One region of the Lentzea sp. NPDC051838 genome, then DNA from elsewhere that is predicted to be linked to it. Evidence: riboswitches for the same ligand, from Rfam matches in the RefSeq annotation. Region 1 holds a riboswitch; each other region holds the start of a gene.
The links. A riboswitch is a leader RNA that binds a small molecule or an ion and turns the genes downstream of it on or off. The one in region 1 is predicted to bind cobalamin.
Positions count from the first base shown of each region.

Region 1 (9,850 bases):
CATGCGCCGGATCACCTTCCACGCACCGGAGCTCGCGTCGTTCTCGGTGACAGGCCCCGACGAGTACTTCGGCCTGCTGATGGCGACCGGCCGCGAGCTCGTGATGCCCGCCGACGACCGGATCAACGTGCGCACGTCGTTGCGCGCCATGCCGGAGGACGTGCGGCCGGATCTGCGCTGGTACACGATCCGCGCGCATCGCCCTTCGGTGGCCGAGATCGACGTGGACTTCGTGGTGCACGGGGACGCCGGGCCGGGCACGCGCTGGGCACGCCGGGCCATCGCGGGCGACCAGGCCGGGTTCCGCGCGGGCGGTTCGGCGTACCGGCCACCGTCGGAGGGGCCGGTGCTGCTGGTGGCGGACGAGACGGCGTTGCCCGCGCTGGCCGCGATTCTGGAGGTGGAGACGCGGCCCGCGCAGGTGTTCGCCGAGGTGCCCGACGAGTCCTACCGGGTCGACCTCGACGTGGAGTGGGTGTACCGCTTCTCCGGCAAGCCCGGTTCCGCCGTGCTGAAGGTGTTGCGGGACAAGGCTCTGTCCACTGTGGAGTACGGGTGGGCGTGCGGGGAGTCCGGGCTCGCGACCGGGGTGCGGCGGCACCTGGTGAAGGAGCGCGGGGTGGACCGGAAAGCGGTGATGTTCAGCGGCTACTGGAAGGCGGGCTCAGCCCGGATGTAGGCCGCTGAGCCGCAACGTCTTCGAGACCACCGGATCGGTCGCCGCCATGCCGTACCGGTGCTCGTACACAGCGAGCACGATCCGTCGTAGGTCGTCGAGCGCGGCCGGGTCGTTGTCCACGTAGTCGGCGGCCATCAGCAGCATCGGGTAGCCGGCGGATCCCTGCGGTGGCAGATAGCCGTTGACGGGCAACAACACCGCGCCCAGGCGCCGGTAGAACTCGATGCGGCGGCGCCTGATCGTCTCCTCGGCCGGCTCGATGCCGTGCTGCGCCGGGTCTTCGACGTCGTAGATGATGCGGGTGTGGCCGGCGGCCGTCATCGCCACCTGCAGGTGCTTCCAGAGTTGCTCGCCGAGCCCGCGCCCCTTCTCGCCCACGGTGAAGTAGCGCAGGTAGACCCAGCCGGTGTCGCCGAGCACGCGCAGCACGGCGAAACCCAGCGGTTTCTCGTCGACCAGGACGAGCGCGGTGTCGGCCAGCAGGTTCTCGAACGACGCCCGCAGGTGTGGTGCGAAGCCGTCGAAGTAGATCTGCTGGACCTGCGCCAGCTCGTCCGAGGTCAACGTCGACGCGGCAACCAGCCTCACCGGAACTCTCCCCCCACCATCGTTCGCAGCACTTCGATGTCCTTGATCCGGTCGGTGGTGGCGGGATTGCCCGACAGCACGACCAGGTCGGCCAGCTTGCCCACGGTCAGCGTGCCTTTGAGGTGCTCCTGCTTGCACGCGTAGGCCGAGCCGAAAGTGTAGGCGCGCAACGCTTCCAGACCGGTCAGCGCTTCGGCGCGGTTGAACGGCACGCCGGACGACGTCAGCTGGTTGACCAGGTCGTGCATGCCGAGCAACGGGGTGCCGCGCACGACCGGGCGGTCCGAGCTGCCCGGGACGATCATGCCCGCGTCGAGCAGCGAGCGCTGGCGGTAGGCCCACGCGGAACGCTCCGGTCCCAGCGCTGCCAGCATGCCGTCGCCGATCTCGTTCACGAAACGGCCCTGTGGCACGGCGATCACGCCCAACGACGCCGCGCGCGTGACCTGGTCGGGCCGGGACACGCCGAAGTGTTCGATGCGGTGCCGGACATCCGGCCGTGGATCGAGGCGTTGTGCTTCTTCGTAGGCATCCAGGACGAGGTCGATGGCCGCGTCGCCGATCGCGTGCGTGGCGACCCGCCAGCCACCGCGATGGGCAGCGATGATCTGGTCACGCAGCACGGACTCGTCGCCCTGCAGATAGCCGTGGTTGCCCGGGCTGTCCGCGAAGTCGTGGCACATCGCGGCGGAACGGCCGATCAGCGAGCCGTCCGAGAAGATCTTGGTCGGACCGATGCGCAGCCAGTCGTCGCCGAATCCCGTGCGGATGCCCAGATCCAGGCCGAGGCCCAGCTCTGTCACCTCGTGCAACGCGTCGGCGGCGATCATCAGCTCGACGCGGACGTGCAGCTTTCCCTGCTCGCGAGCGCGGTGGTAGGCCTCCAGCTCGACCGGCGACTTGCCGATCCAGCCGCCGCCGATGCCCGCCTCGACGCAGCTCGTGATGCCTTCGCTCAGGTACACCCGGCCCGCGCGGTCGATCGCGTCGACCAGCGTGTCCACCGGGTACGGCAGCACCAGGCGGTTGACCAGCTGCTGGGCCTGTTCCTGCAGCAACCCGGTCGGGCGGCCGTCCGCGTCCGTCACCACGACACCGCCGGAGATCTCGACGGCGTGCTCTGAAATCCCCAGCTCTTCCAGCACCGGGGTGTTGACCACGCACATGTGACCGGACGTGTGCTTGATCCACACCTTGCGGCCGCGGGCGACGCGATCCAGCGCGTCCCGGGTCGGATGGCCGCCGCACTTGTTCTGGTCGTAGCCGAAGCCCACCACCCACTCGCCGTCCGGAGCTGCCTCGACGGCCGCGTACAGCGCGTCCAGCGACGGCACGCGGCAGTCCACTTCGGACAGAGCGAGGCCGAACATCGCCATGTGGTTGTGGGCGTCGTGGAAGCCGGGCGTGACGACAGCACCGCCCAGGTCCACGACCTCGCGCGCCGGAACCTCCTCCAGCGCCACGATCCGATCACCGAGCACCGCGAGAGCGGACGCCGGGCCGTCCAGCGTCACGAACTCGGCGTTGGTCAGCAGCAGGTCGGCCTTGATCATTGCAGCCCCTCGAAAGCCACGCGGTACCAGTCGCTCCACGGCGTCGGCCGACCGTCCGAGTCGATCTTCACGATCACCCGGTAGCCGGACGCGTAATGACCGCACCGGAAGCCGTAGCGAGCGCTGGTCGTGCCGATGCGGTCGGCGGTGATCTCCACCGGTAACGAGCCCGGCGAGGTGAAGGCGCAGTGGAACTCGACGTGCAGCTCCTTCACCACGTAGTTCAGGTCCGGGTCGCGGTCGGCGTAGGACGACCAGCCGAAGCCCAGATCCTCGAACAACGCGGACTGGGCGCGTTCCACGTGAACGGGAAAACGCGAGTTGTGCAGGGTTCCGTTGAGATCAAGTTCGTCGAAGAAGACCGGGCTTTCCCAGTGAAAGCTCACCGCAGCAGCTCCTTGGCGACACGCTCGGACGGGGTGCGCGGTAGATCTTCGCGGAACTCCCAGAAACGCGGAACCTTGAAAGCCGCCAACCGTTCCGCACACCAGTCCGCCAACTCGTCCGACGACACAGTGCCCACGACGAACGCCTTGACCTCCTCGCCGCGGATCTCGTCCGGCACCCCGAGCACCGCCGCGAGCCGCACGGCCGGGTGGCTCATCAGCACTTCCTCGACCTCGTGCGCCGCCACGTTCTCGCCGCTGCGCCGGATCATGTCCTTGGTCCGGCCGAGGTGGTAGAAGCGCCCGTCCTCGACCCTCGCGAGATCTCCGGTGCGAAACCAGCCGTCCGCGAAAGGCGACGGCAGCCCGAGATAGCCGTCCATCATGCCGGGACCGCGCAGCCACAGCTCGCCGTCGACGATCTTGGCCTCGCGATGCCCCGCAGGCTTCCCGAGACAACCGGTACCGACGAACCTGTCGTGATCCTCGGCCGTGATCCTCAGGTCGGCGCCTGTCTCCGTCATGCCGAACGCCTCGTACCAGCCGACACCCCACCGCTCTTCCAGTTCCGCGTGCAGGGCGGGCGGAATCGCCGAAGCCTGCACGGCCCGGACGCGATGATCACGGTCGGCACGGTCGGGCGGCATGCGCAGCAACAACGCCGGCATCGCGCCGAGGCAGTAGAAGTACGTGACGCGGTGCTCGCGGACCTTCGCCCAGAACGTGGACGGGTGAAAGCCGTCGAGCACCACGAGATGCGCTCCGGCGAGCAGCGCCGCAACGACGTTCCACTGTGGATCGATGTAGTGGAACGGTTGTGCCGTAAGCATCACGTCGTTGCTGCTGAGATGAGGAAACTCGTCCACGAGGCTGCGACCCAGCGTGAGCCAGTACTCCTGCGACAGCACGCACGCCTTGGGCTTGCCCGTCGTGCCCGAGGTGAACTGCAGGCTGACCGGCCCGCCGACCACCCCTTGCACAAAGCCCTCGACCGGCTCCAACTCCTCGACGAGATGCACTGCACGGCCGTCGAGCAGCGGCTGGAACTCCGCGGTGCTGACCACCGCGACCGCTTCCGACGTCCGGAGCACATGGTCAGCGTCGACCGACCGGTACTTGACGTTGATCGGCACCGCGGTGGCACCGAGCTTGATCAGCGCGAACCAGACCAGCGGGAACTCCGGCACGTTCCGCAGCATGATCGCGACCCGGTCACCCGCGCGGATCCCCTTGTCCCGCAACGCCTGCGCGTACCCGCTGGACAGCCTGTCGATCTCGGCGAACGTGAACGAGCCACCGGGATCGAACGTCCACGCCGTTCTGTCCGGCCATCTCACAGCGGCCGTCCGCAGCATCGCGATCACTGGTTGAAGTCTTTCCGCGGCGCCTCGTTCTCCCCGGACAGGCTCGTCTGCAGGGCGTGCTCAACCTCCGTGGCGAGGGCCTGGTCGAGCGTCGAGTCGTAACCCTGGTCGATGGCACGTTTCGCGAGCAATGCGGCGACCGGAGGCTGAGCGATGATGCGCCGCGCGAGCTTCATCGCGTGCTTCTCGTGGTCGTAGACGTCCCGGTAGACCACCCCGAGCTGCAACAGCCTGTTGCCGGTGATCTGTTCACCCAGCAGCAGCCATTCCTTGGCCTGGTGCGGCCCCACCAGCTTCGGCAGCAGACTGGAGATACCTCCCGTCACGCTGAGACCGACCCCCACTTCGGGAAACCCGAACTTCGCGTCAGCCGTCACGATGAGGTCGCATCCCAGCGCGAACTCCGCGCCCGCACCGAGCGCGTACCCGTGCACCGCCGCGATCACGATGCCGGGGTAGTCGCGGATCGCCCGCGTCACGTCCTGGATGCGTTCCAGCCGGGCCCGCGTCTCGTCCTCGGTCTCGACCGGCACCGGTTCCTTGAGGTCGTGGCCGGCGCAGAACGACTTGCCCCGCCCCGCCAGCACGACCACGCGCGCCCCGTCCTCGCGGGCACGGCCGAAGGCTGCCAGCAAGTCCTCGACCAGGGCCGGGACCACGGCGTTCAGCCGTTCCGGACGGTTCAGGTGCACCTGCGCGACGCCCTCGGCACAGGAGTAGTCGACGGTCATCTCTCCCCTTCGATCGATCGATCGATTGAGTCCGACGCTAGAGTGAGCGAGTCAGGTCGGTCAAGGGAGGCGTCACATGTCGACTGAGGAGCGGGTCCGCGAGGCGGCGGTGGCGTTGTTCGCCGAACGCGGGTTCCACGGCACCGGCATCCGCGACCTCGCACAGGCCGCCGGGCTGTCGTCGGCGACGCTCTACCACTACATGGGCACCAAGGAAGATCTGCTCGCCGAGATCATGCGCACGAGCCTGACCGCGTTGATCGCCGAGGCCGAGAAGATCACCGGTGACCCGAGGGAACGGCTCGTCGCATTGGTCAAGATGCACGTCCAGGCTCACGCCGAGAAGCCGCGCGAGACCACGGTCGTGGACGGCGAGATGCGCGCGCTGACCGGCGAAAGGCGCGCGGAGATCGTGGCGTTGCGCGACCGGTACGAGCGGTTCTGGCAGAACGCGATCGTCGACAGCCTGAAGGCTCGTCAGCTGTCAACAGCGGATCCGAGCATCGCTCGTCTGGCGTTGCTGGAGATGTGCAGCGGGGTGTCGCGGTGGTACTCCCCTGAAGGACCGGTCAAGTTGAGCGATCTCACCGTCCAGTACGCGGACATGGCGCTGGGCATGCTCGGCGCGTCCCGCTAGTCTCGATCACGCCAGCGGTTCACTCAGGTTCGCTTGAGTGGAGCAAAAGGGAACCCGGTGCGAGTCCGGGACTGCCCCGCAGCGGTGAGTGGGAACGAAAGCCGTCATACGCACTGGAGAAATCCGGGAAGCGACGGCCGGTAGGAGCGCGATGTACGCCCACGAGTCCGAAGACCTGCCGCCGGTCCGCGCACCGACCGGTGCGCGGTGCACCGGAGCCTCTCGGGCGGGCTGACGGGCGACCTCTGGGCTGCCTCGTGGGTTTCCGGTGCGTTCCGCACGCTCGCGAGGAGAGAGCTTGTGACCATCGGCAGCACCGTTTTCGGCTATCCCCGCATCGGACCGATGCGCCAGCTGAAGCGCGCCGTGGAGCAGTACTGGTCCGGCAAGATCGACGAAGCCACCCTGCAGGCCACCGCACGTGGGCTGCGCGCCGAGACCTGGGCCGAACTGTCCGAACTGGACTCGATTCCGTCCGGCACGTTCTCGTTCTACGACCACGTGCTCGACACGGCGTTCCTGTTCGACGCCGTGCCGCAACGGCACCGCGACCTGGGTCTGTCCGAACTGGACACCTACTTCGCCGCGGCACGAGGCCGCGACGGTGCCGCTGCTCTGGAACTCACGAAGTGGTTCGACACCAACTACCACTACCTGGTGCCGGAACTGGGCCCTGACACCGAGTTCCGGCTCGCCGGCGACAAGCCGATCGCGGAGTACCGCGAGGCGCTGGAGCTCGGCTTCACGACCCGGCCGGTGCTGCTCGGCCCGGTGACGTTCCTGCTGCTGGCCAAGAGCACGGTCCCGGGCTTCGAGCCACTGACTCTGCTGGACCGCCTGCTGGAGGCCTACGTCGAGCTGCTCGGCCGGCTGCGGGTCGAGGGCGTCGAGTGGGTGCAGCTGGACGAACCGGCGTTCGCCGCCGACCGCACACCCGCCGAGCTCAACGCGTTGCGGCGCACGTACCGGACGTTGAGCGGCCTGCCAGGACGGCCGAAGCTGCTCGTCACCGGCTACTACGGCGACCTGGGGCCCGCGCTGCCGATCCTGGCCGAGTCGCAGGTCGAGGCGATCGGGGTCGACCTGGTCAGCGCACCGGACACCTCGTTCGCCATTCCGGCGTTGCGCGACAAGACATTGGTCGCCGGCCTGGTCGACGGGCGCAACGTGTGGCGCACCGACCTGCACGCCGCGCTGTCCAAGGCCGCGTCGCTGCTGGGTTCCGCGCGCGAGGTCGTAGTGTCGTCGTCCACGTTGCTGCACGTGCCGTACGACCTGGAGTTCGAGCAGCTCGACGCTGACGTGCGGGCACGGCTGGCGTTCGCACGGCAGAAGGTGCGCGAGGTCGTCGTGCTGGGCAGGGCTTTGCGCGACGGAGCGGACGGCGCGTGGGCGGACGAGGCTCAGCGTCAGGTTCCCAGTCCCCGTCGCGATGATCATGTGCGGGCTCGCATCCAGTCGTTGCGGCCGGAGAACCAGGTTCGGGCGCCGTACGAGGACCGGGCGGCGGCCCAGCAGGCACGGCTCGGCCTGCCGCCGCTCGCGACCACGACGATCGGCTCGTTCCCGCAGACCGGCGACATCCGCAAGGCCCGCGCGGCGGTCAGGAGCGGCGAGATCACCCCGGCTGACTACGACCAGCGCATGCGGGACGAGATCTCGCGGGTGATCGACCTGCAGGAGGACATCGGCCTGGACGTGCTCGTGCACGGCGAACCCGAGCGCAACGACATGGTCCAATACTTCGCCGAGCACCTCGAAGGCTTCGCCAGCACCGAGTTCGGCTGGGTGCAGTCCTACGGGTCGCGGTGCGTGCGGCCGCCGATCATCCACGGTGACGTGTCACGGCCTCGCCCGATCACGGTGCCGTGGAGCACCTACGCGCAGTCGCTGACCTCCAAGCCGGTCAAGGGAATGCTGACCGGCCCGGTGACGATCCTGGCGTGGTCGTTCGTCCGCGACGACCAGCCGCTCGCCGACACCGCGGCCCAGGTGGCGCTGGCGCTGCGAGACGAGATCCGTGACCTGGAGGGTGCCGGGATCCGGGTGATCCAGGTGGACGAACCGGCGTTGCGGGAGCTGCTTCCGTTGCGCCAGAAGGACCAGTCGGCGTACCTGGCGTGGTCGGTCGGCGCGTTCCGGCTCGCCACCACCGGTGCCACGGCGGCCACCCAGATCCACACGCACCTGTGCTACTCGGAGTTCAACGAGGTGATCGGCGCGATCTCCGACCTCGACGCCGACGTGACGACGATCGAGGCGGCACGGTCCAAGATGGAGATTCTGGAGGGGCTGGACTTCCCGCGTGGCATAGGTCCTGGCGTCTACGACATCCATTCCCCGTTGGTGCAAAACGAAGATCAGATCGTTTCGCTGATCACCGAAGCGGTGCGCGCGGTGCCAGGTGAACGGTTGTGGATCAACCCCGACTGCGGGCTCAAAACTCGCGGTTACGCCGAGGTGGAGCAGGCGTTGCGAAACCTCGTCGCTGCGGCCCAACGGATGCGCACCCACCTGGGGTAATGAGAGCGCGACCCCGGAACGTGATCGATTCCGTTCCGGGGTTGTTAAATTCCCGGTACTGCAAAGATTTGGCGAACTACCTAGACGTGAAGGTGGTTCATGTACCACCTTCTGCCTCGCAAGCCTCTCCGCTCCCCCTGCTCCCCGGAATCGAGGCCACTGTTGAGGAAGAAGCTCCTACCCGCGCTGGCCGGCGCACTGCTGATCACCGCGCTGTTCCCCGGGATCGCGCTCGCCGACCCGCCCCAGGCCATCCCCGCCAACTACGCGGCGGAGGACGGCAAGTGGCAGCCGGCGTTCGACTACGACGGTGACGGCTGCTACCCCACCCCGGCGATCTCGCCGACCGGGCAGGTGGCGCCGGGCCTGAAGAACTCGGGCGCCCTGAACGGCAACTGCCACGACAGGTCCGACCTGGACAACACGAACTCCTACAGCCGGTCCAAGTGCAACAACGGCTGGTGCGCCTACCTGTACGACCTGTACTTCGAGAAGGACCAGGCCGTGCCGGGCTGGGACTGCTGCGGCCACCGGCACGACATCGAGCACGTGATCATCTGGGTGCAGAACGACGTGGCCCAGTACGTCTCGACGTCGGCGCACGGCAAGTACAGCACCTACTCGCGTGACAAGGTGGCATGGGAAGGCACCCACGCGAAGATCATCTACCACAAGGACGGCGCCAGCACGCACTGCTTCCGGCTCGCGGGCTTCAACGAGCAGGCGGAGAACCACTACGGCGTCTACCAGTACCCCGACCTGGTGAGCTGGGACCGCTTCCCGGCCGGGGTGCGCGACATCCTGGTGAACGCGAACTTCGGCAGCGCCTCGCTGGCGATCAAGGACAGCGCGTTCAACTACAACCTGGGCATCGCGAAGCCGGCCGGGATCCCGTTCGACCCGAACGCGTAGCTACCAGCTGAGCCCGGCATCTTCCCGTTACGGCGGGTAGGTGCCGGGCTCCGCTCGCCTTGCGGTTCAGGCGATCATCTTGTGCAGCGCGACCGCCACGCCGAGCCCCACGGCGACGCCCGCGACCGGACCAGCGCCGGCGTTCCCGGCAATGCCCGCGGCGATCGACACCGCTCCGATCACCGCCCACCGCACCGGGAGGCGCTCCGGCTGCGTTTCCTTCGCCGGTTCCGGGACCGGGTCACGTCGCCAGATCTTGAACACGGCTTCTCTGCTTTCTGCGATGGGAATAGGACCGGCCGGGTGCACGGAAACCCTGAGTTGCCGAGCGCTGCCCCAGCGACTTGGGCGGGCGGTTCCGCGCTGACCAGATCGGCGTCGGCTGCGAGAGCGGAAGTACCGGTGCGGTCATCAGCGCCGACCCCGCCAGCCGCTCCGACGCGGCCAGCCTCGCCAACTCGGCCGGCTGCTGCTGCC
Region 1 covers NZ_JBFAYI010000008.1:78,570-88,419, reverse strand. Annotated here, with positions in the region: gene AB0M24_RS20330 (siderophore-interacting protein) at 1-679, shown strand, start outside; gene AB0M24_RS20325 (GNAT family N-acetyltransferase) at 665-1,267, opposite strand; gene AB0M24_RS20320 (amidohydrolase) at 1,264-2,820, opposite strand; gene AB0M24_RS20315 (hypothetical protein) at 2,817-3,206, opposite strand; gene AB0M24_RS20310 (AMP-binding protein) at 3,203-4,561, opposite strand; gene AB0M24_RS20305 (enoyl-CoA hydratase/isomerase family protein) at 4,567-5,301, opposite strand; gene AB0M24_RS20300 (TetR/AcrR family transcriptional regulator) at 5,378-5,938, shown strand; cobalamin riboswitch at 5,937-6,136, shown strand; gene metE (5-methyltetrahydropteroyltriglutamate--homocysteine S-methyltransferase) at 6,239-8,461, shown strand; gene AB0M24_RS20290 (NPP1 family protein) at 8,687-9,373, shown strand; gene AB0M24_RS20285 (hypothetical protein) at 9,440-9,637, opposite strand; gene AB0M24_RS20280 (hypothetical protein) at 9,615-9,850, opposite strand, start outside.

Region 2 (9,850 bases), on a different contig from region 1:
CGACCGGCGTCGACTCGCTGTACCCGCCCTGCAGCAGCTTCTCGACGAACTGACCGGTGCGCGCGCCCGAGACCGTGGCGGCCATCGTGGTCTGCAGCCCCGCGAACTCGGCGACCAGCTCGCTGCTCTCCGGCGAGATCAGCACCGTGGACGACGCCTCGGTCAGCGTGATCTCGCGGCCGATCCTGGCGGCAGCGGCGGCGACCACGGACACGCCCGGCACGACGTCGACCTCGAGGCCGAGACGCACGCACAGGTCGTGCTGCTCCTGCACACCACCACCGGTCGCGGCGTCGCCGGCGTGCAGACGGACGACCGTCTGGCGCGACGCGGCGGCACGGCGGTACAGGTCCGTGATCTCCTCCTGCGTCACGCGCGAGAAGTCGACCAGCTCGGCTTCCGCACGGGCGTGCTCGCGAACGCACTCGGCGTCCACCGCCGTGGGAGCCCAGATGACGACGTCGGCTTCCGCGATGCGGCGCGCGCCTCGGAGAGTGATGAGGTCGGCGGCACCCGGACCGGCGCCGACGAAAGAAACCCGACCGGTCGTCGTCACGACAGCTCCACAGGGGTTCGGACTTTGGCTTGAGCGAAGACCGTACCGCCTGTCGCTCCGGCCACGAACGGGTGGCAGGCCCGCACGAACCTGGCTACGGCTTCCGGATCACCGGCGGGGTGCGTGTGGAGGTACGACGCGTGCACTCCCCCGGCCACGAAACCCTCTGCGACCGGGCGGGAATCGACGCCGCGCCAGTGCCACGCGGGCGGGGTCGAGTGCGGTGTGGACAGCTGCGTGCGGTGGAACTCGTGGCCGGTCACGCGGCTGCCGGGCGGGTGCAGCGGTGAGCTCGTGGACGCGACGGCATCGCGGTAGCCCAAGGTCAACTTCGGTGTCATGAAGCCCTCGGCGTCGAGCACGCCGCACATCGGGTGACCGTCCAATGATCTTGCTAGATAAAGCAGACCGCCGCACTCGGCGTGGACCGGGGCACCCGATCGAGCGAACCGCGCGACGGCTTCGCGCAACTTCGCGTTGGCTGACAATGCTTCCGCGTGCTGTTCGGGGAATCCGCCGGGGAGCACGAGTCCCGCGGTGCCCGCGGGAAGATCTTCGTCGTTGAGCGGATCCACGACGGCCACGGCCGCACCCGCCGCCTTGAGGACCTCGACGTGTTCCGCGTAGCCGAACGTGAAAGCCGCTCCACCCGCGACCGCGATCAACGGTTCGCCGGTGACCGGTTCGACCTGGGGTTCCCACGCGGCGACAGCCATCGCCGGTACCGAGCTCGCCAGCCGGCGCACGGCGTCAAGATCAACGTGTTTGGCCACGGCAGCGGCGATCGCGTCTACAGCCGCAACTGCTTCCGAACCGTGTTCCGCTGCCGTGACGAGGCCCAGATGCCTTGAGGGCAAAGAGAACTGCGGGTCACGCGGCAGCACGCCGAGAACGTCGAGGCCAACCTCGTCGCACGCCGACCTGAGCACCTGTTCGTGGCGTTCCGACCCGACCTGGTTGAGGATCACGCCGCCGAGCCGGACCGTCGGGTCGTAGCCGCGGAAGCCGTGCAGCAGTGCCGCCAATGATCGGCTTTGGCCCCGTGCGTCCACGACGAACAGCACCGGCGCGTTGATCAACTTGGCGACGTGCGCGGTCGAGCCGACGCCCGCCGTGTCGACGCGGCCGTCGAACAGGCCCATGACGCCTTCGACGACCGCGATGTCGCAGCCTTTGGAACCGTGCGCGAACAGGCCTGGAATGCGGTTTTCGCCGACCATCACCGGGTCGAGGTTGCGGCCCGCCTTCCCCGTCGCCAGCGAGTGGTAGCCGGGGTCGATGTAGTCCGGGCCTACCTTGAACGGTGCGACCCGCGAGCCGGCTCGTCTGAGCGCGGCCATGAGGCCTGTGGCCACGGTGGTCTTGCCGCTGCCCGAGGCGGGGGCGGCGACGACCAGCCTGTTCACCACTCGATCCCCCGCTGGCCCTTCTGTCCGGCGTCCATCGGGTGCTTGACCTTGGTCATCTCCACCACGAGGTCGGCGGCCGCGATCAGCTTGTCCGGCGCGTACCGGCCGGTGATCACGACGTGCTGGTGGCCGGGACGGTTGGCGAGTGCTTGAACCACCTCGTCCACGTCGATCCAGCCCCAGTGCAGCGGGTAGGTGAACTCGTCGAGGACGTAGAAGCCGTGGCGTTCGGCTTGCAGTCGCCTTGCGATTTCCGCCCAGCCTTCTTGCGCGGCCGCGGCGTGGTCCTCCTCGGTGCCCTGCTTGCGGGTCCAGGACCAGCCCTCGCCCATCTTGTGCCACTCGACGGCGCCACCCTCGCCGGTCTCGTCGTGCAGCCTGCCGAGCGCCTTGAACGCGGACTCCTCGCCGACCTTCCACTTGGCGGACTTCACGAACTGGAACACGCCGATGTCCCAGCCCTGGTTCCAGCCGCGCAGCGCCATGCCGAACGCGGACGTCGACTTCCCCTTCATCTCACCGGTGTGCAGCATGAGCAACGGCCGGTTGCGACGCTGTCTCGTCGTCAGGCCGTCCTTGGGCACCTCGGTGGGCTGTCCCTGTGGCACTGGGGTTTCTCCTTATGCGGCGCGGACTACGCCGGCGAGGTGGTCGGCGCTGAGCTGGTCGAGACGGACGCAGGTGCCCTGCAGGGCTTCGGCGATCTTCTGCGCGAGACCGAGGCGGATGTGGCCCTGTTCGCAGTCGACGACCACCACGGCGGTCTGTTCGAGCAGGCTCGCTGCCTTGAGCGCGTCCTTGGTCGGGTCGCCGCCGAGTCCGGACGACGTGGCGCGGCCGTCGGTCAGGAGCACCACCAGCGGACGCTTCTGCGGGTCCCTGAGCCGTTCGATCTCCAGGATCCTGTGGGCCTTGAGGAGGCCGTCCGCGAGTGGCGTGCGACCGCCGGTGCGCATCTTCTTGAGGCGGGTCGCCGCCGCGTCGACAGAAGTCGTCGGAGGCAGAGCGACTTCGGCGGTGCCGCCGCGGAACGTGATCACGCCGACCTTGTCGCGGCGCTGGTAGGCGTCGCGGAGCAGCGAGACGACCGCGCCGCTCACCGCGGACATGCGCTGGCGTGCGGCCATCGAGCCCGAGGCGTCGACCACGAACAGGATGAGGTTGGACTCCTTGCCCTCCCGCACGGCCTTGCGCAGATCGGCTGCCTCGAGGATGAGGCCTGGGCTCGTGCGGCCGCGTGACTGCTGGTGCGGTGCGGCGTTCAGGAGCGTGTCGACGAGGTGGAGTCCCGATCCGTCCACTTTGGATGAACGGACGATCCTGCCGGTGCGCGCACGGGCCCTGGAACGCTTGCCCGGCGCGCCTTCTCCAACCCCGGGGACTTCCAGGAGGCGGGCTTTGAACGCCGGAGCGGGTTCCGGGGCCGGACGGTCGTTGGGCGCGTTTCCGTTGCCCTTGGGGCCTTCCTGCGGTTCGGGGAGCTCACCGCCGCCGGGGCCGTCGTCGTCCGGGGGTTCTTCGTCCGCGTGCTCGGCTGCCTGGCGCATGGCGTCCTCGAGCTGCTGCTCCTCGATGCCGGGCTCGTCGAACGGATCGCGGCGGCGCCGGTGCGGCAGGGCGAGCCTGACCGCGGTCTCGACGTCCAGTTCCTCGACTTCCTCAGCGCCTCGCCAGGCCGCGTGAGCCGTGGCGGCACGGGCGACCACGAGGTCCGCGCGCATGCCGTCGACCTCGAAAGCCGCGCAGACAGCGGCGATCCGGCGGAGCTCACTGTCCGGAAGGGACACTCGGGGCAGCTTTTCGCGCGCTGCGGTGATCTGCTGCTTGAGCTTGGCGTCCTCGTCCGCCCACTTGGCCGCGAACGTGGTGGGGTCGGCTTCGTAGGCGAGACGGCGCCGGATCACCTCGGTGCGGACCTCGACGTCCCGCGCGGCCTTCACCGCGACTGTGAGGCCGAACCGGTCGAGCAACTGCGGCCTGAGCTCGCCCTCCTCGGGGTTCATCGTGCCGACCAGCAGGAACTGGGACGGGTGCGACACGGAGACGCCTTCGCGTTCGACGTGCGCGCGGCCCATCGCGGCGGCGTCGAGCAGCAGGTCGACGAGGTGGTCGTGCAGCAGGTTGACCTCGTCGACGTAGAGCACGCCCCGGTGCGCGGCCGCGAGCAGACCCGGCTGGAACGCCCGGACGCCCTCGGTCAGCGCCTTCTCCAGGTCGAGCGAGCCGACCAGGCGGTCCTCGGTGGCGCCGACGGGCAGTTCGACGAGCTTGGCGGGCCGTCGTTCCGCGGCTTCGTGCGGGGCGTCGGGGCAGTCGGTGCTGCCCGGGACGCACCCGAAGCGGCAGCCCTTGGACACGTCCAGCTCGGGCAGCAGCGCGGCCAGGGCACGCACGATGGTCGACTTCGCGGTCCCCTTCTCGCCGCGGACGAGAACGCCGCCGATGCCGGGGTGCACGGCGTTCAGCAGCAGGGCCAGCCGGAGGTCGTCGTGTCCGACGACAGCCGAAAAGGGGTACATGCTCAGCGAAGTCCTTCCTCGGGTGTCCACGCCCGTGGCCGGTTGATCGACGAGGGGGGCGAGTTCCTGACTCCCAGGTCCTGCCTGGTCACAGTCGCGGGCACGGCGCCGGATTCGCACCGGCTTCCTCGCGTTCCCCTCACAGCCCCGGCATCGTCGCATTTCGCACCTGCCGGTCCAACAGCCAGGTGAGCGACATCGCGTCAGAGCAGGCTCTGGAAGTGCGCCCAGGCCTCCCCGACCTCGTCCGCCGTCCACTCCAGCGCGGGCTCGGCGACGGTGATCTCGGTCTTGGCGAGAGGCCCGTCCTGCCAGAACCCGCCGAGGAACTTCCCGCTCAGCTCCTTGAGCCGCGCCGGGTCGCCGGGCAGGTGCAGCGCGAACTGGTGGGTGTGCGGTTCGGGCAGGCCCATCGCCCGCGCCACGACCTTGGCGTGCTGCACCTGGGCGCCGAGCCGCGGCAGCACGGTGTCCAGGCCGTGCATCGCCGAGAGAGCGGCCGGCCACTGCTGGAAGAGCATGCCGCCGTAGCGGTGGCGCCAGACCCGTGCCTGGTCGACGAAGTCCTGGGTGCCGGCGAGCGCGGCACCGGAGATGCCTTCCAGCGACTTGTAGAACGAGACGTAGACCGAGTCGAACAGGCCCGCGATCTCTTCGAGCGGCTTGCCGAGGCCGTGGGTGCTCTCCCACAGGCGGGCGCCGTCCAGGTGGACCACGGCGTCGCGTTCCCGTGCCGCGTCGACGGTGGCCGTGAGGTCGTCCCAGGTCGGGAGGATGAAGCCGGCCTCGCGGTCCGGGACTTCGAGCAGCAGCGTGCCGAACGGCTCCGGGCAGGTGGCCACGTCGTCGTTGCGGACCTTGACGGGGCGCAGGCCGGACAGCACGGTCAGCGCGTCGTCCTCGTGGTGCAGCGGGTGGGCCTGCGGGTGCATCGCCACGATCGGGTTGTGGGTGCGGTCGGCCCAGCACCTGAGGGCGATCTGCTGCGCCATGGTTCCCGTCGGCACGAACAGGGCGGCCTCGGTGCCGAGTAACCGCGCTACACGGGTTTCGAGAGCGCCTACCGGGCCGCCGTCGCCGTAGCGGTCGGGTTCGACGTCCGGGACCGGGCCGAGCTGCTCCAGCAGTGTCCGCTTCCTGACTCCGGAGAGCTGTCGGTTCATCACGCTCGCATCAAACCTCGGTCAGCGGCTCACTGCCACCGACTTCGGCGCGCGGAACGACAGCAGGTTCAGCCACTCGGGGGTGTCGCCGGCGAGGTGCAGGCCCGGCTCGTGCCCGGCGACGGTCTGCAGCGTGACGGCGGCTTCCAGGCGGGCGAGGCCGGCGCCGAGGCAGAAGTGGCGGCCGTAGCCGAACGCCAGGTGCTTCGGGTCGGTTTCTTTGCCGCTCAACAACAACACGAGCTCGGCGCCCTTGGGCACGCGCACACCTGCGATGACCACCTCGCGCGCGGTCAGGCGTCGCCAGGTCACCACGGGGGTTTCCGTTCGCAGCACGTCTTCCACGAACGACTCGGCTGTCTCGCGCTGGGGCAGACGCGCCCACAGGTCGCGGTCCTGGAGGGCGCGCCGCAGGGCGGTGGACAGCAGCTGGGTCGTCGTCTCCTGGCCCGCGATGAGCAGGAAGTAGCAGAGGCCGGCGGAGTCCTCGGCGGACACGCCGGCGTCGGCGAGCGCCTGGAAGAACTCGCCGTCACGGGCGTGATAGCGCTTGATGAGCCACTGGTGGAAGTCGCCGACGTCGTCGACCAGCTCCAGCTGGCGTTCGGTGGAGATGTTGCCCCAGAAGAACTCCAGGGAACCCGTGCTCCAGCGCTTGAGCGTCGGGATGTCGACGTTCTCCAGGCCGAGGAGGTCCATCAGCACGATGGCAGGGAGATCCCAGGCGAGGTCGCGCACGAGATCCGTGCCACCCAGACGTTCCAAAACGAGCTCTCGGATGCGAGGCTCAGCCGCCACGACGCGTGAGGGCGTGAAGAACGACGCGACGAGTTTCCGCAGTTTGGCGTGCGACTCCGAACCGTTGTTCGCGAGGGTCGGCGGGAGCGAGAAGCGGGCTCTGACGAGGCTGCGCAGCGCGGCGGGCGCGACCGGCGTGACGGCGGTCAGGGCGTTGTCGGGCAGGTAGGTGACGGGATCGGCGAGGATCGCGCGCACGTCGTCGTAGGCCGACACCACCCAGCGGCCATCGCAGAACTGCACCGCTTCGGTGAGCTCGGCACGCGTGAAGGTGAACAGGTCCACAAGCGGCACGCTAGTGGGCGGATGGGATAGTCAGGCGGTGACCGTGAGCACAACTGAGGCGATTTCCAGTGGTGGTGAGTCGACGTTCGACTGGATCGACGTCCGCTCTGAAGCGCGCTCCAAGGCGGGTCTGACCCGTCGCGTCCGGCCGCGCACCGCGGACTCGACGGACCTCGACCTCGCCAGCAACGACTACCTCGGGCTCGCGAAGGACAAGCGCGTCGCGGGTGCCGCGGCCGCCGCCACGTTGAAGTGGGGCGCGGGCTCGACGGGATCGCGCCTGGTCACGGGTTCCACGGAGCTGCACGCCGAGCTGGAGTACGAGCTCGCGAACTTCTGCGGCTCGCAGTCCGCCCTGGTGTTCAGCAGCGGCTACCTGGCGAACCTCGGTGCGGTCACCGCGCTGTCCGGCCCCGGCACGGCGATCGTGGCCGACCAGCACATCCACGCCTCGCTGATCGACGGCACGCGACTGTCCAAGGCGGACGTCGTCGTCGCGGACCACTGCGACGTCGGCAAGGTCCGGCACGCTCTGGAGACGCGCGGCAAGCGTCGCGCGATCGTGGTCACGGACTCGGTGTTCAGCGTCGACGGCGACATCGCGCCGTTGAACGAGCTGCACTCGGCGTGCCGCGCTACTGGTGCGGCGTTGGTGGTCGACGACGCGCACGGGCTGGGTGTCGTCGGACCCGGCGGCCGGGGTGCGGTGGCCGAGGCCGGCCTCATCAAGGCGCCGGACGTGATCACGACGTTGACCTTGTCGAAGTCGCTCGGCGCGCAGGGCGGTGCGGTGCTCGGCCCGAGCCGCGTGATCAAGCACCTGGTCGACACCGCGCGCACGTTCATCTTCGACACCGGGCTGGCACCGTCCAGCGCGGCGGCGGCGTTGTCCGCGATCAAGATCCTGCGCGAGGAGCCGGACCGGCCCGAGCGCGCGCTGACCGTGGCGCACGACCTGTCGCACCGGCTCAAGGAAGCCGGTCTCCAGGTGAGCACGCCGACGGCCGCCGTGGTGAGCGTGCGGGCGCCGGGACCGGAGCAGGCGTTCCGGTGGGCGGAGGCGTGCCGGACCCAGGGCGTGATCGTGGGCTGCTTCCGGCCGCCTTCGGTGCCGGACCAGGTCAGCAGGCTGCGGCTCACCGCGCGCGCCGACCTGACCGAGGCCGACATCGAGCGCGCGGTTCGGGTGATCACGGAGTGCGCCGCGACTGCCGGAGTCGAGACGCGTCGCGGCTGACCGCCGCCGCACGGAGCTTTCGCACGTTCACAACGAACGAACGGGCTCCGCATGCGGTCGCCGCCGACCACCCTCGCTAAGAGCATTCGCACGTTCACAACGAACGAACGGGCTCCACATGCGGTCAGCCGAGGGGTGCGCGCCACCACCGCCGAAGCCCAGACACAGCCGCGCCGACCGCCACCCGCAACGAGCATTCGCACCTTCACAACGGACGAACGAGCTCCGCATGCGGTCAGCCGAGCAGTGCGCGCTACCACCAGCGGAGTCGAGGCGCGGCCTCTCTGAGCAGCCGGCCCGGCAGGGGTGGCGTCAGGGTGTGCGGCGCATCGTCAGGTGCGGGATGCCGTCCTCGATGAACTCCGCACCCTCCGCCACGAAGCCGAACGACGCGTAGAAGTCCGTCACGTACGTCTGCGCGTCAAGCACGCAGGACACGCCCCCGATGTCCGCCAGGGCAGCCTGCATCAGCCGGCGGCTGTACCCGCGGCCCCGGGCCATGCGCGCGGTGGCGACACGGCCGATTCGGAACGTCTCGTCCGGCTCCTCCAGCAGGCGGAGGTAGGCCAGGGGGTCGTGCGAGCCGTCGGCTTCCAGCCAGAAGTGCCGGGTGCCCTGTTCCAGGTCGCGGCCGTCCACGTCGCTGTAGATGCTGTTCTGCTCCACGACGAAGACGTCCTGGCGCAGTCTGAGGATGGCGTAGAGCTGGGCGGGGCTCAGGTCGAGGCCCCACTGCCGGCGCAGGGTGGCTGGAAACTGTGTGGTTCGCACCGGACCTTGGATATCAGAAGCCCAGTACGGACCGGTAGTGAGCCAGACGGGTGTAGACGCCCGGTTCATCCGCACGCGCGCAGCCTCGGCCGAACGACACGACACCGGCGAGCCTGCCCCGCACCACGAGAGGGCCGCCGGAATCGCCCGTGCACGCGTCACGGTTTCCGCGTCCTGCACACACCATCGCACCCGGCCGGTAGTCCGGCTCCTTAATCATGCACTCCTGGTCCGACAAGATCGGCACGGTCACCTTGCGCAGGGTCATGGACGGCGGGCTGTTCTCGGCGGTGCGGCCCCAGCCGAGCACCGTGCCCTCGTCGCCGACCTCGCCCAGCGCGATGACGCGGTACGGCAGCGCGCGGGCCAGCGTCAACACAGCCACGTCGTCGCCCTTGGTGACCTCCACGTAGTCGGGGTGCCGCCACACCGACGCGACCGGCGACTCGATGCCTTCACCCTGCACCCGCAGGTCGGTCCGGCCCGCCACCACGCGCAGCTGCTCGGCCGGGCGCTGGTTCTTGCCCAGCACGCCCTTCAACGTGGCGCAGTGCGCGGCCGTCATGACCTTGTCCGGAGCGACCAGGGCGCCACCGCAGATCAGCTGGCCGTCGGTGGTGGTGATCGCCACAACCCACGGGGTGTCCGCCACCCGCGCGGGTGTCCCCCCAACGATCGCATCGGCCGTCGATGAACCGCTGACCAGCGCGATCACCGCTGCGAGCACGGCCAACCGCTTACCCCTCACGGACCACTCCTCGTTGCGCCAGGTGGACGATCGGTCACCAACCGTAGCGATCGCGCTAGGACGGCGTCAAAACCGGAGATTCTCGTGTTAGTGTCCCGATAGGCCGGAGATTTTACGGCCAGTGGCGCAGATCACGGGGGTATGTACGGTGTTGTTCGACTTCGGCCAGGTTCCGGCCTTTCTCATCGCGTGCGCGGTCGTCATCGTGACCCCCGGTGTTGACGCGTTCTTGTTGCTGCGCACGTCACTGCGGTCGGGCACCCGCTCCGGACTGCTCGCGCTCGCGGGCATCCACAGCGCCGCGGCGGTCCAGGTCGCACTGGTGATCTCCGGGCTCGGCGTGGTGCTCGCGCAGTACCCGATG
Region 2 covers NZ_JBFAYI010000041.1:41,114-50,963, reverse strand. Annotated here, with positions in the region: gene AB0M24_RS43560 (SAM-dependent methyltransferase) at 1-556, opposite strand, end outside; gene AB0M24_RS43555 (cobyrinate a,c-diamide synthase) at 553-1,962, opposite strand; gene cobO (cob(I)yrinic acid a,c-diamide adenosyltransferase) at 1,959-2,573, opposite strand; gene AB0M24_RS43545 (putative cobaltochelatase) at 2,586-4,484, opposite strand; cobalamin riboswitch at 4,524-4,649, opposite strand; gene AB0M24_RS43540 (beta-eliminating lyase-related protein) at 4,688-5,647, opposite strand; gene AB0M24_RS43535 (hypothetical protein) at 5,669-6,730, opposite strand; gene AB0M24_RS43530 (8-amino-7-oxononanoate synthase) at 6,774-7,967, shown strand; gene AB0M24_RS43525 (GNAT family N-acetyltransferase) at 8,280-8,738, opposite strand; gene AB0M24_RS43520 (serine protease) at 8,752-9,486, opposite strand; gene AB0M24_RS43515 (LysE family translocator) at 9,635-9,850, shown strand, end outside.
Region 2: it holds a riboswitch for cobalamin, as region 1 does, so the genes downstream of both, AB0M24_RS43545 (putative cobaltochelatase) here and metE (5-methyltetrahydropteroyltriglutamate--homocysteine S-methyltransferase) in region 1, are expected to answer to the same signal.

Region 3 (9,850 bases), on a different contig from region 1:
GGTGACCTGGACCACCTAGGGCGCGGCTATCTCTGCGCTCAAGCTCACTACTTTCGTGCGGCTTCCGAATCCGGGTGCGGTTGTGATTACGTGGAGTCGTGACTGTGGAACAGGTGGTCCTCCTGGCTGAGGACGGTTCGGCCATCGGCGTCGAGGACAAAGCCGTCGTGCACCACGCGGACACCCCTCTGCACCTGGCGTTTTCCAGCTACGTCTTCGACTCGGCGGGCAACACCGTGCTCACCCGCCGGGCGTTGCACAAGAAGACCTTCCCCGGAGTGTGGACCAACACCTGCTGCGGCCACCCGTTGCCGGACGAGGACATGGCCGAGGCCGTGTTGCGCCGGTTGAGCGACGAGCTCGGCATGAAGTGCTCGGACCCCGAGCTGCTGCTGCCCGGTTTCCGGTACCGCGCCGAGATGGACGGCGTCGTCGAGAACGAGATGTGCCCGGTGTTCCGGGTGCTCTCCGACGACGAGCCGAACCCGAACCCGGACGAGGTCGACTCGACCGAACGCGTGCCGTGGACCGAGTTCGCGTCCAGCGTTCTCGACGGCACGCGCGTGGTCTCGGCGTGGTCGCGGTTGCAGATCGCCGAGCTGGTGAAGCTCGGGCCCGACCCGTTGCGGTGGCCGGTCGCAGGACGCGAAGGGCTGCCTAGCGCGGTTCGACTCGCATGACGGAGTCCTTGAGCCGGTAGGTCAGGTCGCACCTGGCCTCCGGCTCGCCCACCTGCCGCAGCCGCCATCGGGCCGTCACCGCGGCCACCGTCGTGAGCACCTCGGCCTGGCCGAACGCGTCACCGACGCACTTGCGGAAGCCGGTGCTGAACGGGATGTAGGCGTGCCGGGGAGACTCTCCCGCCCGTTCCGGCGTCCACCGGTCCGGGTCGAACTCGTCCGGGCGCGGGAACGACCTCGGGTCGTGGTGCAGCACGTACGGGCTGAAGAACACGTCCGAGCCCGCCGGGATCCGCTCTCCCGCGATGACGACGTCCTCGGTGTTGCGCCGGGACACCAGCCACGCCGGCGGGTGGTGCCGCAACGCCTCGGCGACCACCCGTTTCGCGTACTCCAGCCGCTTCAGGTCGTCGTAGGTCGCGGTGCGCCCGTCCAGCACCTCGTCGACCTCGGCCTGCACGCGCTTCTCGACGTCCGGGTGGGCGGCGAGCGCGTGGAACGTCCACACCGCGGTCTCGGCGGGAGTGGCGACACCGGCGAACATCATCGTGATGATCTCGTCGCGCAGCTGGTCGTCTGTCATGCCCTCGCCGGCGTCGTCCCTGGCCTCGACGAGCATCGACAGCAGGTCACCGCGGTCGCCGGGAGTGGCCCGGTACTCCGTGATCGTGCGGTGGACGAGGTCGTTCAGCTCCCGTTGCGCCGCCTCGTACCGGCGGTTCATCGGCAGCGGCAGCCGGTGCGGCCAGGTGAGCGGCAGGAAGACCCGGCGGCCGAGACCCGCGACCAGCTCGGGCAGCGCGGCGGAGAGGACCTTGGTGACGTCGGCGTCCGTGGCGATCAGCGTGCGCCCCAGCATCGCCGACTTCAGCATGTGCATCTCGTAGGTCATCGAGATCTCCTGGCCCGGCAGCCACGAGGACGCTCGTTGCTCGGCGAGCGCGGCCATCGTGGCCGTGTAGCCCGCCATCCTGCTGTGGTGGAACGCGGGCTGCGCCATCTTGCGGTGACGGCGGTGGATCGGCCCGTCCGACGTCGCGATGCCGTTGCCGACGACGGCGCGCGCGGTGTCGAGCACGGCGCCGCCCTTGCCGAACTTGGCCAGCTGGGTGATCTGGACCTCCCGCACCGCGTCCGGGGTCGTGAGCAGGTAGGCGGTGCTCGGGCCCAGCCGGAAGCCCACCACCTCGCCGAGGTCGCGCAGTGAGCTCAGGAACTCCAGCGGCCGGCGCATCAGGTCGAGCGCGTGGCCGGCGAGGGGCAGACCGCCGGGTGCGGTGATCACGGGTCAGTCCTCCTGGCGGTACGGGACGGTCGGGGTGATCCACTCGCTCGTGTCCGCGAGCGTGTAGCGGGTCGAGCAGGACGTCCACTCGATCAGCCCGGCCACGAAGTCGTTGAGGCCGCGGACGAACTGCCTGATGTCCCGGCGTCGGCCGAGCGGCGAGGCGAGGACGGCGTCGGCCGCTCGGTCCGTGCGGGCGTTGGCGTCCTTGAAGAACACACACGCCTGGGCGACGGCTTCGGTTCGCCCGCAGCCGGTCTCGGCCGCGATCACGTGGACGAGGTTCTCGTGCTCGCCGGCGTGCAGCTCCTTGTGCAACGACAGCACGTCCTGGCAGGCGATGACCCGTTCGACGTCGCACCGGACGAGCTCAGCCATCAGGGGATCGCTCAGGGAGTCGCTCACGTCGATTCCCAGACTGATTTCGATCAGCACGTGGTCGATCAGCTGGCCTATCGTCAGGTATCTCGATTGGAGATAGGAGCCGACGTCCTGCGGAATGTCACCTTGGATTAATTTCCGCTCGTACTCCTCAGTTCCCGCTTTGTATGCCGAAACAGCGTCGGTCAACCGGGACATCTGTCGCGGATCGATGTGCGACGCCAGTCGTGTCCAGATCTCGGCGATCAGCGGATCCCAGTGATCCGCCCAGTCGTCGTCCTGTTCCGACATCGTCGCGCACACCCCGGAGAACTCCCACAACAACCTTTCGTTGCAGGCAGGGAAGGCGATCGAAGCGAGGTAGACGTAATCTTTGGCTGCAAACGAAGCCAGTGCGGCCGGTGTTCGGTAGGGTCCTTTCGCGGCCATCCACCTGTGGAAATCGGTGGCGGTCGCACTGTAGTGAGGGCTCTGCCGAACGGGGTACGTGCGGTCCAAGACCGGAATTTCCATGCGCGGCATCCATCCGATGTGGCGACCTGGGAGAGATCGAGAGTAAATGCGCTCACCTTCTCGGGTAAACGACGTCGTCTCATATCGAACGGTTCGTTGACAACGCACCGACCCGTGCCCTCATCATTGCCGCATGACCACCGCGCCTATTTCCACCGCGACCGCCGCACGCGCCGAACTGACCGCGCTGCTGCGCGACGTCGAAGTGGGTTTGGCCGACCACCTGGCCCTGGAGGCCGCCCGCCGCGCCGATCCCGACCCGCGCGGCGCCCTGCCCGTCCTGGACATCGCGTCCTTGGTGCACGCCGGCGGCAAGAGACTGCGGCCGCTGTTCTGTCTCACCGGGTTCCTCGCCGCGGGTGGCGCCCCGGGATCGTTGCCCGTGCCAGCCGCGATGGCCGTCGAGCTGCTGCACATCGGCGCGCTGATCCACGACGACGTGATGGACGACTCGGACCTGCGGAGGGGTTCGCTCACCGTGCACGCGCGGCATGCGTTGGCGCACAAGGAGAACGGCTGGCGCGGCGAGTCACGCCGCTACGGCGAAGCGCTGGCGATCCTGGCCGGCGACCTCGCGTGGACCTACGCCGACGGCCTGATGGCGGGCTTCGGCGCCGACGTCGCCCGCGAGTGGTGCGAGATGCGCGCGGAACTGTGCGGCGGCCAGGCCCTGGACGTGGTCGCGGCCGCCGAGTTCGCCGCGAACCCGGTGCTGGCACGGCACATCGCGGTCGTGAAGTCGGGCCGCTACACGATCCAACGACCGTTGACCCTGGGCGCGTTGATCGCCGGCCGTCCTGACCTGGCACCGGCCTTCGCCGTCTACGGCGAAGCGCTGGGGGAGGCGTTCCAGCTGCGCGACGACCTGATCGACGCGTTCGGTTCTTCCGTTGCCAGCGGCAAACCCGCGGGCCTCGACTTCCAGCAGCACAAGATGACGTTGCTGATCTCGCTTGCCATGCGGCACAACGCATCGGTGCGCGCGCTCGTCGAACGGGGTGCGTTCGACGAGCTGCGCGACCACCTCGTGACCTCCGGGGCGGTGGACGCCGTGGAGGACCACGTCGCCGACCTGGTGCGGATCGCGCGCACCGCGGTCGGCGAGGCCCCGATCAGCGACGAGTGGCACGACGAGCTGTGTGCGCTCGCCGTGCGCGTCGCCTATCGGGACTGCTGACTCACCACTCCAGCGAGCCGCCGTTCTGGTACTCGATCACGCGGGTCTCGAAGAAGTTCTTCTCCTTCTTGAGGTCCATCATCTCGGACATCCACGGGAACGGGTTCTCCGTTGCCTCCCAGACGGGTTCGAGGCCGAGCTGCGCGCACCGGCGGTTGGTGATGAACCGCATGTACTGCTCGCAGTGGTCGGCGTTGAGGCCGAGGATCCCGTTCGGCATCGTGTCGCGGCCGTAGGCGATCTCCAGCTCACAACCCTCGGCGAGCATCGTGCGCACCTCCTTCTGGAACACGTCGTTCCACAGGTGCGGGTTCTCGATCTTGATCTGGTTGATCGCGTCGATGCCGAAGTTCAGGTGGATCGACTCGTCGCGCAGGATGTACTGGTACTGCTCGGCGATGCCGACCATCTTGTTGCGCCGCCCCATCGACAGGATCTGCGCGAAGCCCGTGTAGAACCACATGCCCTCGAAGACCACGTAGAACGCCACGAGGTCCTTGAGGAACGCCTGGTCGTTCTCCGGCGTACCGGTCTTGAACTCCGGGTCCTCCAGGTGCTGCGTGAACTGCAGCGCCCACGCCGCCTTGTCCGTGATGGACGGGATCTCCCGGTACATGTTGAACAGCTCGCCGTCGTCCAGGCCGAGCGACTCGCAGATGTACTGGAACGTGTGCGTGTGCACGGCCTCCTCGAAGGCCTGGCGCAGCAGGTACTGGCGGCACTCTGGGTTGGTGAGGTGCCGGTACACCGCGAGCACGATGTTGTTGGCCACCAACGACTCCGACGTCGCGAAGAAGCCGAGGTTGCGCTTGATCATGCGGCGCTCCTCCTCGGTCAGCCCGTCCTTGGACTTCCAGAGGCTGATGTCCGCCTGCATCGAGACCTCGGTCGGCATCCAGTGGTTGTTGCAGCCGTTGAGGTACTTCTCCCACGCCCAGTGGTACTTGAGCGGCAGCAGCTGGTTGACGTCGGCGCGACAGTTGATCATCGCCTTGTCGTCGACGGACATGCGTGCCGCGCCTGCTTCGATACTCATTACTGGCAAGCCTCACAGTCGGGGTCGGTGATGGAGCAGGACGGGTCGACGGCCACGGGGGAGACGGCGTTGAGCTTGCCGTCCGTGCCCTGCAACGTGGACTTCTCCACGTGCGTGGCCGACTGCGTCCGCAAGTAGTAGGTGGTCTTCAGCCCGCGCAGCCACGCCAGCTGGTACAGCTCGTCGAGCTTGCGGCCACTCGGCGCGGCCAGGTAGAGGTTCAGCGACTGCGCCTGGTCGATCCACTTCTGCCTGCGCGAACCCGCCTCGATCAGCCACGAGCTGTCGACCTCGAACGCCGTGGCGTACAAGGCCTTCAGGTACGGCGGCACCCTGTCGATCGCGCCGAGGCTGCCGTCGTGCAGCTTCAGGTCCGAGATCATCCGCTCGTCCCACAGCTTGCGCTGCTTCAACGCCCGCACCAGGTCCGGGTTGATCACGGTGAAGTCGCCGGACATGTTCGACTTCACGTACAGGTTGCGGTACAGCGGCTCGATCGACTGGTTCACACCGGTGATGTTGGCGATGGTCGCGGTCGGCGCGATGGCCATGACGTTCGAGTTCCGCATGCCCTTGCGCGCTTTCTCGCGGACCGTCGCCCAGTCCATCGTGGACTCGCGGTCCTGCTCCAGCTCGGCCTCGCCGCGGTTCCGCGCGAGGATCCCGATGGAGTCGATCGGCAGGATGCCCTGGCTCCACAGGGATCCCTCGAACGACTGGTACGCGCCACGTTCCTGCGCGAGCTCGGCACTGGCCGTGATCGCGTAGTAGCTGATCTCCTCCATGCTGCGGTCCGCGAACTCGACGGCTTCCTTGCTGGCCATCGGCGTGCCGAGCGTGAACAGGGCGTCCTGGAACCCCATCAGCCCCAGCCCGACCGGCCGGTGCTTGAGGTTGGAGTTCCTGGCTTCCGGGATCGTGTAGTAGTTCACGTCGATGACGTTGTCGAGCATGCGAACCGCCGTGCGCACGGTCTTCTCGAGCCGCGCGTGGTCGATGCCGTCTTCGGTCACGTGCTGCGCGAGGTTGACACTGCCGAGGTTGCACACCGCGACCTCGTCGACCGTCGTGTTGAGCGTGATCTCGGTGCAGAGGTTGCTGGAGTGCACGACCCCGCTGTGCTGCTGCGGCGAGCGCAGGTTGCACGGGTCCTTGAACGTGATCCACGGATGCCCGGTCTCGAACAGCATCGTGAGCATCCGCCGCCACAGGTCGACGGCCGGGAGCTGCTTGAAGACCTTGATCTCGCCGTTGGCGGCCTTCTCCTCGTACGCCCGGTACCTCGCGGCGAACTCGTCACCGAACGCGTCGTGCAGATCCGGCACCTCGTCCGGCGAGAACAGCGTCCACTGCCCGTTGGCGCGGACCCGGCGCAGGAACTCGTCCGGTACCCAGTTCGCGGTGTTCATGTCGTGGGTGCGGCGCCGCTCGTCGCCGGTGTTCTTGCGCAGGTCGAGGAACTCCTCGACGTCGATGTGCCAGGTCTCCAGGTAGGCGCAGACAGCGCCCTTCCGTTTTCCTCCCTGATTTACAGCTACTGCCGTGTCGTTGGCGATCTTGAGGAACGGCACGACGCCCTGCGACTTGCCGTTGGTTCCCTTGATGTGCGCGCCGATGCCGCGCACCGGTGTCCAGTCGTTGCCGAGCCCGCCGGCGAACTTCGAGAGCAGCGCGTTGTTGCTGATGCCGTGGAAGATGCCGGCGAGATCGTCGTCCACTGTGGTCAGGAAGCACGACGAGAGCTGCGGGCGGGTGGTGCCCGAGTTGAACAGGGTCGGGGTCGAGCACATGAAGTCGAACGACGAGAGCAGCTCGTAGAACTCGACGGCGCGGGCGTCGCGGTCGTCCTCCTCCAGCGCGAGCCCCATGGCGACGCGCATGAAGAACGCCTGCGGCAGCTCGTAGCGGCGGCCGTCGTGGTGCAGGAAGTAGCGGTCGTACAGGGTCTGCATGCCCAGGAACTGGAAGTTCAGGTCGCGCTCTGCCCGCAGCGCGCTTCCCAGCCGGACCAGGTCGAAGGAGGCGAGGCGCGGGTCGAGCTGGCCGAACTCGATGCCGTACGCGACGAACGAGGCGAAGTACGACGGGTAGCGCTCGGTCATCTCCGCGTGCGACAACGGGATTCCGCAGGCCTCGGCGCGGAGTTTGTCGAGCAGCAGGCGGGCGCTGACGTACGAGTAGTCGGGGTCGACCTCGACCATCGTGCGCGCGGCCATGATCGGCGCGAGGGCCAGCTCGGCGTCGGTGATGCCGGCGTAGAGATTTCGCTTGGTCTCGGCCAGAACCGCCTCGGCCGACGCGTTGGGCAGGTCGGCGCAGGCCTCGTTGATGACCACTGACAGGCGGTCGGGCACGCTCTCTCCTCGCGAGCTAAGCCCGAGGAGATGCGCGGCGCACGCCAGCAGGACACGCCGCTGGTGCACACAGCCGCCCTCCCTCGGGGCACCGTGTCGTGCGCGCAGGCTTGCGCGCACACCAGTGGCAGGTCTTCGGACTCGTGGGCGCACTTCCAACGCCTACCGGCCGTCGCTTCCCAGGCCTCACGACCCAGTGCTCAGTTGACGGCTTTCGTTCCCACTCACCGCTGCGGGGCAGTCCTGGTTTTTCACCAGGTTCCCTCTTGCCTCACCGGCCCGTTGCTCCGAGTCGGTGAACCACCAGCGCGGCAGATACTACATGTAGGGGTGGGGTCTGGATCACCACCCAACATGGGCGTGTCGTGGGTTAAGGTCGGAAACGTGGGTGATCATCGGCCGAAAGTCCTCGCAGGTGCTCTCGTCAGTGCGGGGCTGGCTTCGGCGTCGCTCGCGGTCGGTGCCGCGGCGCCCGTGACGAGCGGGGTGCTGGCCGTGTCGGCGGTGCTGGTGATGATCACCACCCGGCGATCAGGGTCACGCCGAGACTGATCATCACGGCCGCGATCACACCGTCCAGGACGCGCCACGCACGGGGCTTCGCGAACAGCGGGCTGAGGATTCGCGCGCCGAAGCCGAGTGCGAGGAACCAGACGACGCTGGCCGTGACCGCGCCGACGCCGAACAGCCAGCGCCCGGCCGCGATCGAACCCAGCAGCAGGACCGTGTCGAGGTAGACGTGCGGGTTGAGCCACGTCAGCGCGAGCGCGGTGAGCACGGGCCTGGCGCTGTCGCCGCCGGCCTGCATCGACTGCGGGCGGAAGGCGCGGCGCGCTGCCAGAAACCCGTATCCCAGCAGGAAAAGCCCGCCAACGATCGCGGCGGCGGTGATGGCCTGCGGGAACATCTTGACGATCGCGCCGAACCCTGCGACGCCCACCGCGACCAGGATCGCGTCCGAGATGATGCAGACGGCGACGACACCGGCCACGGCCTGGCGTCGAAGTCCTTGGCGCAGCACGAAAGCGTTCTGCGCGCCGATCGCGACGATCAGGGTCATCGTGGTGCCGAAGCCGAGCAGCAGGTCAGTCACCCCACCGACGGTATTTACGCGGTCTTGATGAGACCAGCTAAAGATTCTTACGTATCATTAGCAGCCGTGATGGATCTGGACCTGGTGCGCACGTTGCTCGCGGTCGTCGACGCGGGCACGTTCGACGCGGCTGCCGCGAACCTGCACGTCACGCCTTCCGCTGTCTCACAACGGATCAAGGCTCTGGAGCAGCGAACCGGTCGCGTGCTGCTGGTGCGGGCACGGCCGACCAGGCTGACCCCGTCCGGCGAGGTGCTGGTCCGCTACGGTCGGCAACTGCTCGCTCTGGATCAGGACCTCGACGCTGCTTTGGGCGAGGACGCCGTCGTCAGGGTTCCGATCGCGGTCAACGCCGACTCGCTCGCCACGTGGTTCCTGCCCGCGCTGCAACGGGTTTCACCGGACCTCAAGATCTCGTTCGACCTCCACCGCGAGGACCAGGACCACACGACGGCGTTGCTGAGACAAGGTCTCGTGATGGCCGCGGTGACGTCCTCGCGCGAACCCGTCGCGGGTTGCTCGGTGCGCAAGCTGGGCAGCATCCGTTACGCGGCAATGGCCACCGAGTCCTTTGTGGAGCGCTATGCGCAAGGTGGGCTCAAGTCCTGGCTACCTCAAGCGCCAGTGGTGGTGTTCGACCGCAACGACGACCTGCAGGACCGGTTCGTGCGCACGCTGACCCGTGGCCGTGGCGCGTCCGAGCACCGTCACTACGTGCCTTCCTCCGAGGTCTACGTGCGCACGATCGTGGCCGGTCTCGGCTGGGGAATGGTTCCGCCGCAACAACTCCAGGAAGGTCTTGTCGACCTCGCACCTGGCAGGACCGTCGACATCCCGCTGTACTGGCAGCAGTGGAAGCTCGACTCGCCCGCGCTCACCGCTGTCGCCGACGCGGTGACGAAGGAAGCGAGAATCGCCTTGCAGTAACCGGATTCGGGTCGTGGACATTAGGCCATTGTCGTCTCAAATAGGCGCTGCGAACCTCCAACCGCTCACATTTTCGAGCGACACCAACGGAGGAAGCACCCGAAATGAAACGCGTTCTCGCCGTGCTCGTCAGCGCGGCCGTCCTCAGCGGCACCGGCGTCGCCACCGCAGGCCCGCGCATCGGCTGGCTGCCCTGTGAGAAGGCTCCCGCGTCCGAGTGCGCCACGCTGACCGTGCCCGTCGACCACTCCCGTCCACTGGGCGACGAGTTCGGCCTCGCCATCGCCCGGCACAAGGCAGATCCGGCCAAGCGCATCGGCACCCTCGTCGCGATCAGGGACATCGCCGACTCCGGCGTCGACCTCGTGGCGGATCCCGGCGCGTACTTCAGCCCCGCGATCGTC
Region 3 covers NZ_JBFAYI010000003.1:526,775-536,624, forward strand. Annotated here, with positions in the region: gene idi (isopentenyl-diphosphate Delta-isomerase) at 105-680, shown strand; gene AB0M24_RS10895 (cytochrome P450) at 658-1,965, opposite strand; gene AB0M24_RS10900 (terpene synthase family protein) at 1,969-2,859, opposite strand; gene AB0M24_RS10905 (polyprenyl synthetase family protein) at 2,993-4,036, shown strand; gene AB0M24_RS10910 (ribonucleotide-diphosphate reductase subunit beta) at 4,038-5,072, opposite strand; gene AB0M24_RS10915 (ribonucleoside-diphosphate reductase subunit alpha) at 5,072-7,426, opposite strand; cobalamin riboswitch at 7,535-7,746, opposite strand; gene AB0M24_RS10920 (LysE/ArgO family amino acid transporter) at 7,944-8,486, opposite strand; gene AB0M24_RS10925 (LysR family transcriptional regulator ArgP) at 8,589-9,446, shown strand; gene AB0M24_RS10930 (alpha/beta fold hydrolase) at 9,551-9,850, shown strand, end outside.
Region 3: it holds a riboswitch for cobalamin, as region 1 does, so the genes downstream of both, AB0M24_RS10915 (ribonucleoside-diphosphate reductase subunit alpha) here and metE (5-methyltetrahydropteroyltriglutamate--homocysteine S-methyltransferase) in region 1, are expected to answer to the same signal.